Regions from separate parts of the Pseudoalteromonas sp. CO325X genome, predicted to be linked through region 1. Evidence: predicted binding sites of a transcription regulator. Region 1 holds the regulator's gene; the other holds the start of a gene.
The links. Region 1 encodes sigma-54, which starts transcription at its own class of promoters, with help from an activator protein. Its sites were predicted from a motif close to GTTGGCACGNNNNTNGNNT; they were not measured.
Positions count from the first base shown of each region.

Region 1 (5,562 bases):
GTGAGGCTGCACGAGCATGTAGGCCTAACTTATTTTGAATAATAAAAGTACCTTCAACCATCACTATTTTTCCTGCTCTCGATGGCGAATTTTCACGTTCGGATAGGTATCTAAAAAGCGCTCTCCCAAGGTTTGGGCAAGGTACACTGAGCGGTGTTGACCTCCAGTACAGCCAATAGCAATGGTCAAATAACTACGGTTATTACGCTCTAAGTGCGGTAACCAAGTTTGTACAAAAGTTTGGATCTGCCAAGTGAACTTTTGCACAATTGAGTGGCTGGCTAAATAGTCTTGAACGGGTTGGTCTAACCCTGTGAGCGCCTTTAGTTCAGGTTCCCAGTGGGGGTTGGGGAGAAACCGCACATCAAACACATAATCAGCATTCTTTGGAATGCCATGTTTAAACCCAAAAGACTCAAAAGTGATCAGTAATTGCTTGTCTTTTTTACCCAGCACTTTTTCACGGATCATCTCCGCCAACTGGTGAACGCTGAGCTCAGTTGTATCAATAATAAAGTCGGCGTGGGAGATGAGTACATCAAGAAGCTGCTTCTCTTCACGAATAGCGACATCCAACGTCATATTTTGCATTGATAAGGGGTGTAGCCGACGAGTTTCAGAGAAACGCTTAATCAACGTTTGTTCGTCACTATCAAGGTAAAATAGCGAAGGCTTAGCAAACTCAGGCAGATAAGCGAGAATGTCGTTAAATTCATGCTGCTCTTTGGGCAAATTGCGCACGTCGATACTGACGGCAATTTTGTCATAATTTGCCGAAACACTGCGCACCAAAGAGGGGAGTAAAATAACCGGGATGTTATCTACGCAATAGTACCCAAGGTCTTCGAGCACCCGTAACGCGACTGATTTTCCAGAACCCGAGCGACCACTGACAATGATAAGTTCCATCCGACAACTCCTTGTTTTACCCCAAGACGCACATTTAAACGACACCATGAATCAATACGGCGCGCATTAGTCGGCGATCAATTGATAAAGCTCTTGATCGCTGCTGGCTGAGCGCAGTTGTTTACACAGTTGTTTGTCTTTTAGTTTATCAGCAATTGTCGCTAAGGTCTTCAGGTGTTGTTCAGTCTCATTGGCCGGCACTAAAAGTGCGACAAAGATATCCACCGGAAGGTTATCAATGGCATCAAAGTTAATGGCTTCGCGATTAGTTACAACAATGGCAATGGTACTGTCGATACCATCGAGACGGCCGTGCGGAATAGCAACGCCTTTACCTATACCGGTACTGCCCAGCTTTTCGCGGGTCAGCAAAGCATCAAGTACCGATTGCTCGCTGAGGTGAGGGCTGTGCTGATGTGCCACCTGAGAGAGGTACTCCAGCATTCTTTTTTTGCTATTAAAAAGGACCGCAGCTTTGCTGCAGTCCTTGCTAAAGAGTGAATCTAGGTTCATGTTAGTGACGAGATAATTTCTCTTTATGTTTAATCACTTGACGGTCGAGCTTATCAATTAAGCCGTCGATCGCCGCATACATATCCTGGTGCTCTGCGGTTGCGAACAGTTCACCACCGTTAACGTGAAGAGTAGCTTCTGCTTTTTGTGTTAGTTTTTCAATATCAAGAATGACATGCACATTATTTATATGGTCAAAGTGACGCTCTAATTTTGCAAATTTGCTATTCACATAGTTGCGAAGAGAATCAGTGATTTCTACGTGACGACCGGTAAGATTTAATTGCATAAGCATTTTCCTTCTTGTCTAACGTCTATATCAAACTTTTACGCTGATTTGACGGTGGAATGGCTAGCGATTCACGATATTTAGCTATCGTGCGCCGAGCCACTTTAATTCCTTGCTCGGCTAGTACGTCGGCAATCTTGCTATCACTCAACGGCTTAGCAGGATTCTCCGCAGCTACTAGCTTTTTGATCAATGCTCGAATCGCTGTGGACGAGCATTCACCTCCGTTTTCGGTTGTAACATGGCTGGAGAAAAAGTACTTCAGCTCAAAAATACCCCGTGGTGTATGCATATACTTTTGGGTGGTCACACGGGAAATCGTTGACTCATGCATTTCCACCATTTCGGCAACGTCATTAAGCACCATTGGCTTCATTGCCTCTTCACCATGTTCAAAGAATGCCTGTTGTTGTTGAACAATGCAATTAGTTACTTTAAGTAGCGTATCATTGCGTTGCTCCAAGCTCTTTATAAACCATTTCGCTTCTTGTAAATGCGAGCGAATAAATTGACTATCACTTTGCGACTTACAGCTTCGCGACATTGATGCATAGTGATCGTTAACGCGGATCTTAGGCATACTATCTGGGTTTAATTCAACCACCCAGCGGCCTTTAACTTTCTTCACCGATACATCTGGAATCACATACTCTGACTGCTCTCGCACAATCGTGGCTGCAGGAGTTGGATTTAAACTGTGTATCAGTGTCATCACCTCTTTTAACTGCGCTTCTTTAAGCTTAGTCTTTTTCATCAAGGTGCGATAGTCACGACTACCAAGCAAATCAATATAGTTACAAATTACCTCTTTGGTCTCTTCAAGCCAAGGAGTTTGTGGGTCAAATTGCTTGAGCTGGATCAACAAGCACTCTTGTAAAGAACGCGCACCAATTCCTACTGGATCAAAGAGTTGGATACGCTTAAGGACGGCTTCAATTTCATCGAGCTCGATACCATCGTCTTGTTCGTCATGGTTCAAGCTTTCCAGCAGATCTTCACAACTGACCGTTAAAATGCCGTTGTCATTGATGGCTTCAATGATGGCTGTGGCGATGGCCTCGTCGGTGGCACTAAAAGGTGTTAATTGCAGCTGCCACATCAAATAATCGTGCAGCGACTCGGTGGTTTCGCCTTGATAGATAGACTCATCTTCTGGCATAGGCCCAGAGGAGGCAACGGGAGCCGCACTAATATACTCATCCCAAGACACATCCATGGGCAAGTCCTCACTGATGGACTCGTTGTTCATGGCATCAGCACTTTCAACTTCATCTTTGCTGGCACTGGCCGTCTCGGCGATGTCGTTATTTTGGCTGTCGGACGTCGACTCTTTTTGCTCTTGGTTGTCGTTATTGTCGGCGTAATTGTCTTCTTCAACTTCAAGTAATGGGTTGGCGTCCAACGCCTCTTGAATTTCTTGTTGGAGATCCAAAGTACTGAGCTGCAACAGGCGAATCGCTTGCTGCAATTGTGGGGTCATTGTTAATTGCTGGCCTAGGCGCAGCTGTAATGATTGCCTCATGTATCTCTAACAATCCTTTAATCGTTATAATCTAAACTGCTCACCCAAATAGACGTCGCGAACCGTTTGATCGGCAAGAACTTGCTCTGGAGTGCCGGAAGCAATGAGCTCGCCATGGGAAACAATGTATGCGGTTTCACATACGTCTAGGGTCTCTCGCACATTGTGGTCGGTGATTAATACACCAATGCCACGATTGCGCAGATGCTCTATGATTTTCTTTATATCTAACACTGAAATAGGGTCGACACCAGCAAAAGGTTCATCCAACAAGATAAACTTGGGGTTTGCCGCCAATGCTCGCGCTATTTCTACCCGGCGACGTTCGCCACCAGATAACGCCATTCCTTGTGAGTCTCGAATGTGCTGTATATTGAACTCATCAAGCAGGCCCTCAAGCTCGCTTTCACGCTCGGCTTTGCTTAAGCCCTTGCGGGTTTCTAGGATGGCCATCAAATTTTGAAAAACTGTCAGCTTTCGAAAAATAGATGACTCTTGCGGTAAATAACCAATACCTAAGCGCGCACGAGAATGCATCGGCATCAAGGTGATATCCTCATCATCAATACTGATGGTGCCTTTATCACTGGGTACCAAGCCGACTATCATGTAAAAAGTAGTTGTCTTACCGGCTCCATTAGGGCCGAGCAAGCCGACGATACTACCCGCTTGCACCTCTAAGCCAACACTTTTGACGACCTCCCGGCCTTTATAGCTTTTCGCTAGTTTTTGTGCTTTAAGAGTCGCCATTATTGCTCTTTCTCCGGCGTATCGTCACTTTGTGGTGTTAATGTTGTGCGCACTCGTGTGCTGGAGTTTTCATCTTTTTCAGCGGTGATCAGCTGTTTGGCAATATCATAGCTTATGGTTTCGGCAACGATATGCTGGTCGGCCATGGCAATCTTGGCATCACCTTGAATTTTAAGGGTTTCAGAGGCGACATCATAACGAATTTCCAGCGCCTGTGCAGAAATCTCTGTGCCATCTTCCATCACTTCGGTGTACACGGCTGGTGAGCCGGTGGCTACGAGCAATTGCTTGTTATCCCCCAATTCTGGACGACGGTGAGCTTCAAGGCGGTCAGCTTTTATTTCCCGTTTGCCGTGAACAATATGCACGTTCTTATCAAAAATAGTGATATTTTCTTTGATCAGTGCTTGTTGTTTGTCGGCATCAATTAACACTTCCTTGGCGGTGATTTGCTCAGCAATCGCGCTGGCAGAGCACAAGCCAATTGCGATGGATGTAATTAATGCACTGATTTTATTGGTCATAATATATTGTTCGCGTATGTTCTGTTAATTCAACTATCTCTGTATTGAGGTCTGCTTTCAAGCCTTGCCCAGTGATCTTCATATTCGGGCCACTTAATACTACAGCCTGCTCGGACTCCATGCGCTGGCTATCTATATCAACTTGAATGGCCTCAGCGCTGACCTTCTCAATCATCGCCCCTTCTTTTAAGTTGGTGGCGGTGACGTTATTTTCCAAGATCAAAATATTGTTGTTGTATAAAGTCGCTTCATCGGCGTTTACCTGCCAATTTTCTGTTTCACCGTATAAGGTAAACACCGGCTTGGTGAAATGCGTAAACCCGAGCTCTTGATACAGCTCCATTTCTTCAGCATAAACGGTGTGGCTTAACTCACCCTGATCGTTATAACTAGTCTGACTTAGCCCGGTTGCAATATAGTCGGGCGTGGCGATATGGTCTTGCTGAGCGACACCATCATCTGTGGACTTCATAAAATAAGGGTACCAAAGCCACGCCATCGCGACGATAAATAGCAGTGATATGAGCGCTCTCGCTGCGTTCATGTGCTACTTCCCTGTGTTCCCAAGCTATGGCCTTGGGCCAGCATCAGCAAATCTGTGAGCTCACGCACAGCGCCAAAACCACCCGGTAGCAAGGTAGTGTAATGGGCGATTCGCTTAACCAGTGGATGAGCGTCGTTAACCGCTACGGCGAACCCCACTTGCTCCATCACCGGTAAATCAGGGCCATCATCACCAATGTAGGCTATTTGCTCATCGCTTAGGTTTAATGTGCGTTTTAACTGTGCATAGGCTTCGAGCTTATTCTCTTTACCTTGATAAATGTGGGGGACACCTAGGCTTTGCATTCGCGTTTGTACTATCTGTGATTGTCGCCCGGTGATAACAGCGACTTCAACACCCGCATTGAGCAACGCTTTAATGCCAAACCCGTCTTTGGTATTAAAGGCCTTTAACTCCTCGCCTTGGTTGCCTAAGTAAATACGGCCATCTGAAAACACGCCATCAATATCACAAATTAACAACCGAGTACGTTGTGCACGTTGCCATGCGC
Region 1 covers NZ_SGPG01000020.1:119,366-124,927, forward strand. Annotated here, with positions in the region: gene EXT46_RS10490 (HPr family phosphocarrier protein) at 1-64, opposite strand, end outside; gene rapZ (RNase adapter RapZ) at 64-909, opposite strand; gene ptsN (PTS IIA-like nitrogen regulatory protein PtsN) at 976-1,422, opposite strand; gene hpf (ribosome hibernation promoting factor) at 1,424-1,711, opposite strand; gene EXT46_RS10510 (RNA polymerase factor sigma-54) at 1,737-3,233, opposite strand; gene lptB (LPS export ABC transporter ATP-binding protein) at 3,258-3,983, opposite strand; gene lptA (lipopolysaccharide transport periplasmic protein LptA) at 3,983-4,507, opposite strand; gene lptC (LPS export ABC transporter periplasmic protein LptC) at 4,497-5,051, opposite strand; gene kdsC (3-deoxy-manno-octulosonate-8-phosphatase KdsC) at 5,048-5,562, opposite strand, start outside.

Region 2 (5,562 bases), on a different contig from region 1:
AAATAGGCTTGTGCCCAATAGAGAATAAGGTAATTCACGCCAAAATTACACAATGCTAATAGGGCAAAAAAGACATGATCGCGGCGATTAAAACGCATAGGGAGGCGCTTGATGAGCACATACCCCCACATCAATAGCGCTGCTATGGCAAAGCGCAGCAATAGTGATACCTCCACGGGGACGCTACCTATTTGAAACTCAATCGCCAGCCAAGTTGAGCCCCAAATGAGCACAGTGACCACATAAAGCAGGATGTTGTTCATGATGAATTCTCGTGATCGTAAAAGGTGGTATTTTAAAGTGATTCTGTATACTGTACATACACAGAAAAGTGATTTTGACACCTATACAGATTATGTCGCGGACGATTAATAAGCAGCGCGCTGTTTATCTTTATCAGCAAGTTGTCGACCTGATTAAAGATATGCAGCAACACGGCACCTTGAATGCAGGGGAAAAACTTCCCTCGCTACGGGCCATGGCGCAGAAGCTCTCGGTTAGTATTCCTACGGTACAGCAAGCGTATCAGGAGCTAGAACGTCAAGGGGTGGTTAGCGCCCGGGAAAAGTCTGGGTTTTACTTAAATGCGGCGGTACTCCCGTGCAGCCAGCCAAAGCGCTCGCGACTGGCGCGCTCGCCCGTGGCAGTTAACAAGCAGGCATTGATTGAGCAGGTATTTGATGGCTTACATCAGCCCGGCGTGATCCCGCTGGGGATCGCCAACCCGGTGGCGGTGAGTGCCACCGATAAAGTACTGAGCCGAACCATGCGCAAGGTGATGAACGCAGCTGGCGATCAAGCGATTAACTATGGCCCACTGGATGGCTTTGCACCGTTAAAAAAAGAGATCATTGGTCGATATTTAGATTTTGCCATCGGTGTGAATAGTGACGAACTCATTATTACCAATGGCGCGCAAGAAGCATTAAATATTGCGTTGCAATGCGTTACGCAAATGGGTGATATTGTCGCCATCGAATCGCCCTGTTACTTCGGCATCATTGAGATGATTGAAAGTTTGGGACTGAAAGCCATAGAGATCCCAATGTGCCCGGAAGAAGGTGTCTGTGCAGATGATTTGGCGCGTGCCTTTGCAGAGCACGACATCAAAGCCTGTATTTTCTCTACTACAATTAGCAACCCCTTGGGCTCGCAAATGTCCGATGAGCGTCGCCAGCAACTGGTGCGCATGATTGAGGAGCGAGGGGCGGTGCTTATTGAGGATGATGTGTATGGTGAATTGGCGTATGAACATAGTCATGCTAAACCGGCGCAATACTTTTCTCGCAGCGGGCAAGTGATCACCTGCTCGTCGCTTTCCAAAACAGCGGCGCCGAGTTATCGCGTCGGGTGGATGATTGCCGGTAAGTATGCAGCGCAAGCGCGACGCTTAAAGCGGGCGATTAGCTGTTCATCATCGTTGATGAATCAGTGGACCCTGTACGAGTTTATGAGCAGTGGCGATTACGACAAAAACTTACGTACACTACGCCAGCGTTTAGCCTTGAACAAGGAGCGCATGCGGGCGCTGGTGTTACAGCATTTTCCGGAAAAAACGCGGATGACCAACCCCAAGGGCGGCTGTGTATTGTGGCTGCAGTTACCAAGCCAGTACGACGTGATTGAGCTTTTTCATTTGGCGTTGGACGCGGGGATCAGCATCACACCGGGCTCAATATTTAGTGCTACCGATAAGTATCGTCAATGTGTGCGCCTGAGTTATGGTATTCCTTGGAGCGATAAAGTGGAAGTGGCAGTAGCGCGGTTGGGAGCGCTCTGCCAGCAAGTGCGAAAGGGGTGATTCTTTCAGCTATTTAGTAATTAGGAGCTGGAAGTCACTTAGTTCTGGGACCATGCTCACCAGCTGTGCCTCTTGCTCGGCCAGCTCTGAGAATGAATGGCACAGGGCGTCTGCGCGCTGTTCAATATTGGCGGCTTGAAGCTCAACGCGCTGTTCAATTTGCTCACCCATGCGCTCCATGCGTTGCTCGAACTCATCCATGTCGCCACCTGAGCTAACCATTTGTGAGCCCAGCGCCATCAGCACACTGCCCATGGATTGCACCATCGCCTGTTCAACGGCTTGCTCAAAGTTTTCATCGAATTGTTGCTCAATATCGTCTCCTAGCTCATCAAAGCTTTGCTTGCCCATCACAAACTCGCCATTTTGATAAAAGCTATGCTCGATATTGCTGCCAATGTTATCCACGACCTGCTGCAACGCGTCATTATGCTCAATACCAAACGCTGCACTCACTTCCTCAATGGCCACACCGGCTATTTTCACACCATCAAGGGCAATCTGGGCAACCTCAGGCACATAACTACGTAGTTGCTGAGAGTAGTTATCCAGTGCTTGCTGCTGAGCTGCAGTCAGGGGCATAACCTGGCCATCGACCAAGAGCTGCTGACCATCGTAGACCATGTGTTGATTATCGACATTGGTGATTTGTATGCGTTCCGGGTTGATACGAATATCACTTTTAAACTCAATATCACACTGTTGCGAACCAAATGAGAGGTTGTCTGGCTTTTGCTCGTGTGCCAGTGCGCCTGTGGTTACCGTCATGGATGCCAAAAGAAGGGCTGCTGTCGTTTTCATTGTCATTATTCCCGTTGATTGTTGTTACGAGAGCTTTATTACAAATTCGATGCCAAAATTATTTTTTCATAATAAACAATAGTTTAATTAGGCTTATAAAATTAGCCTTTACTAGAGATTAAAAAAACAACTAACTTTTAGCCGTTTTTAGCAAGATGTTAGTGAAAGTCGCACATTGATGATCATCATCAATAAAAGATATTTGTTGAAACGATAAAAAAATCTCACTTTCCAGTTTTGCCATTTGCGGCTATTTATTCACTTCAAGGGCCTCGGCTCTCGGTCGTGGTGAAACTAAGGTTTAACTGCGCACAATGATTGTAATTAACTGGAGTGTATTGTGGGTAAAACATATTCCTATGATGCGTTTGATGACGAATTTGTTGAAGATGAATACGAAGCGATGGGGCGTAACCAACATGACCGTCGTAAGCGCAAGGTCAAAAAGAAGCTCGATGATTATCTAGAGCAGCGTAAGTTGCGGAAAAATCTCGGCTACGATGATTTTGACGATTACCTCAACGAGTAAAGTTAGGAAGGGGCGAAAGCCCCTTTTTTGTTTTTAGCGCAGTAGAAAATAAGCAGCCATCCCTACTAAGGTAGTGAGATAGATACTTTTACTGCGATAGGCAACAATAATGGCCAGCACGGCGGCCAGTAAATAAGGATTGCGATAACTAATATGCCACTGCCCCTCAGGAAGGAGGACAATGGGCACCCAAATAGCGGTCAGTACCGCCGGCGCACTGAAACTTAAAAAGCGCTGCAGTTTCGGCCCGACCCGAAAGGGTAAGGCGCGGTGTAAAAACAGGTAACGGCTGGCAAAGGTGATACATGCCATAAGCACTATGGTAGTGAGTATCATTGGCTATCCTTACTGACCACGTAGCCCACTGCCATACCACTTAGGGCACTGAGTACCAGCCAGAGTTCCAGGCCCCAAGCCTTGAAAGTGGCGGCGCAAATCCCGGTGATCACCACGCAGGCTAAGGTTGCTTTGTTTTTTATGGTGGGCACAACCAAGGCAATAAAAGTGGTGGCGATGGCAAAGTCTAAGCCTAAATTGGTTAAATCGGGTAATAGTTGCCCTGCTAAGATGCCCAGTAAAGTCCATATATTCCAGGCCACATAAAAGCTAAAGCCGGCGCTGAGCGCATAAATAAGGCGAGTTTTCGTTTGATATGCCTTGCGGTGATGGGAAAAGGCGAATAGCTCGTCGGTTAACACGAAGCTGACGGGCAAGCGCCAGCGCAGCGGTTGGCTAATCACCTTCTGGCGTACTGCCAGACCATACAGAAAATGGCGAGAGCTAATAATGAAGGTGGTAAACAGCAGTGTCAGCAGTGGCGTATGATCGGCGATAAGCTCGATGGCCACCAGTTGCGCCGAGCCGGCAAAGACCAACAACGACATCAATTGCGTTTCCCAGGCGCTGAAGCCATTTTGCATTGCCAACGAGCCACATAATAGCCCCCAAGGTAAAACCGCTAAGTTTAGCGGCAACATATCGAGCTGACCTTTGATAAAGGCCAGTCGATGTAAGCGGGTTCGGTTTTTAGCGTTTGTAACAGCAGACATAAGCAAAGTTTTTTACGATCAAGCACGCAGCATGACACAGAGTTTGGCATAATCGCAATATTGCCAAGTTAAGGAGTCAAAAATGAAAGTTTGGGATGGGTTTATACGCTTTTTTCATTGGGGGTTAGTACTGTGTCTCGCAGGCCTCTATTTCTCTGCGGAAGAAGGAGAGATGGCGCTACACTTTGTGCTTGCCTACATTACCTTAGCACTGCTTGCAACTCGTCTATTGTGGGGGCTTTTTGGTAGCGAAAGTGCTCGTTTGCGCCGGTTATTACACTCACCCAAAGCCGTGTTTAGGGCGCTCAGACAAAGCGAACAAGTGGCCGGACACAATGCGGCGGGTAGCTATATGGTGTTGGTATTTTTTGCGCTGTTATTGGTGCAATTGCTCAGCGGATTGATGACCACAGACGATATTCTTACCGATGGCCCTTTAGTCCAGTATGTGTCTTATGATTGGGTTGAATGGGCCTCCTCTGTGCACCATCAAAACTTTGACTTGATCCTAGCCGCCATTGTTTTGCATATTGCTGCTATTGTGATTTATGCATTGAAAGGTAAAAGACTGGTGCCAGCGATGATTACCGGTCGCAATAATGCATTGCAAGAAACAACGGCAGTCAAGCCTGCTTGGCCCGCGTTCGTCGTTTTTGCAGCTATACTGGCTGCGTTGTTATGTACATGGGGTTACGAGCCACTAGTAAGTCTTGTCTAAAACATACTTTGTTACATATTCATGGTGACCCATTGAGCGGGCATAGCCCGCTTTCTATCTTGCTTATAATGGTTTTACATTAATTTAATCTTGCTCCTCTTTTTGTTTTCATTATAGTTGCAATTGAACAACAACAATAATGATGTCTTTCAGAGGAAAATTATGGCTTCAAATAAACTCAAATTGAGTGCATTAGCACTGGGCGTGTCGTCTGCCTTGCTTGGCACTCAAGTCGCAGCTTCAGAGCTAGAACCACAGAATAAAATTTTTACACCGCAGCATCAAAGCAAAATTGAGCGCCAACTTGGCGAAATCAAAAAACAGAACAAACGCGCTGTATCTTGGCTTATTGAGCTTAACAGTGAGCCGATGTTTTCTGTAAGCAAAGATCAGCAAGCCACGCAAAGTGCGAATATCTCGCAAGCACAAGAGCGCGTATTAAGTGATATTCAAAGCGCCGATTTAAATCTCAATGTGATCACACGCACTACTAAGCTGGTTAATGCGCTTGTCGTTAACGGCGATGAGTCCGAAGTGAGAAAAGTGCTGGCACACGAGGATGTGAAAGAAATCTACCCGGTTTACGACTACGAGCTTAATGTTGCTGATAGCGCTGATTACATTAAAGCAACGCCCTTAGTTGAGAGCCAAATCGCAACTGGTG
Region 2 covers NZ_SGPG01000017.1:130,895-136,456, forward strand. Annotated here, with positions in the region: gene EXT46_RS08930 (DMT family transporter) at 1-263, opposite strand, end outside; gene EXT46_RS08935 (PLP-dependent aminotransferase family protein) at 356-1,801, shown strand; gene EXT46_RS08940 (YggN family protein) at 1,811-2,602, opposite strand; gene EXT46_RS08945 (hypothetical protein) at 2,943-3,131, shown strand; gene EXT46_RS08950 (AzlD domain-containing protein) at 3,165-3,464, opposite strand; gene EXT46_RS08955 (AzlC family ABC transporter permease) at 3,464-4,180, opposite strand; gene EXT46_RS08960 (cytochrome b/b6 domain-containing protein) at 4,263-4,898, shown strand; gene EXT46_RS08965 (S8 family serine peptidase) at 5,061-5,562, shown strand, end outside.
Region 2: the regulator sigma-54 is predicted to act here: its motif matches at 2,641-2,659, upstream of EXT46_RS08940 (YggN family protein).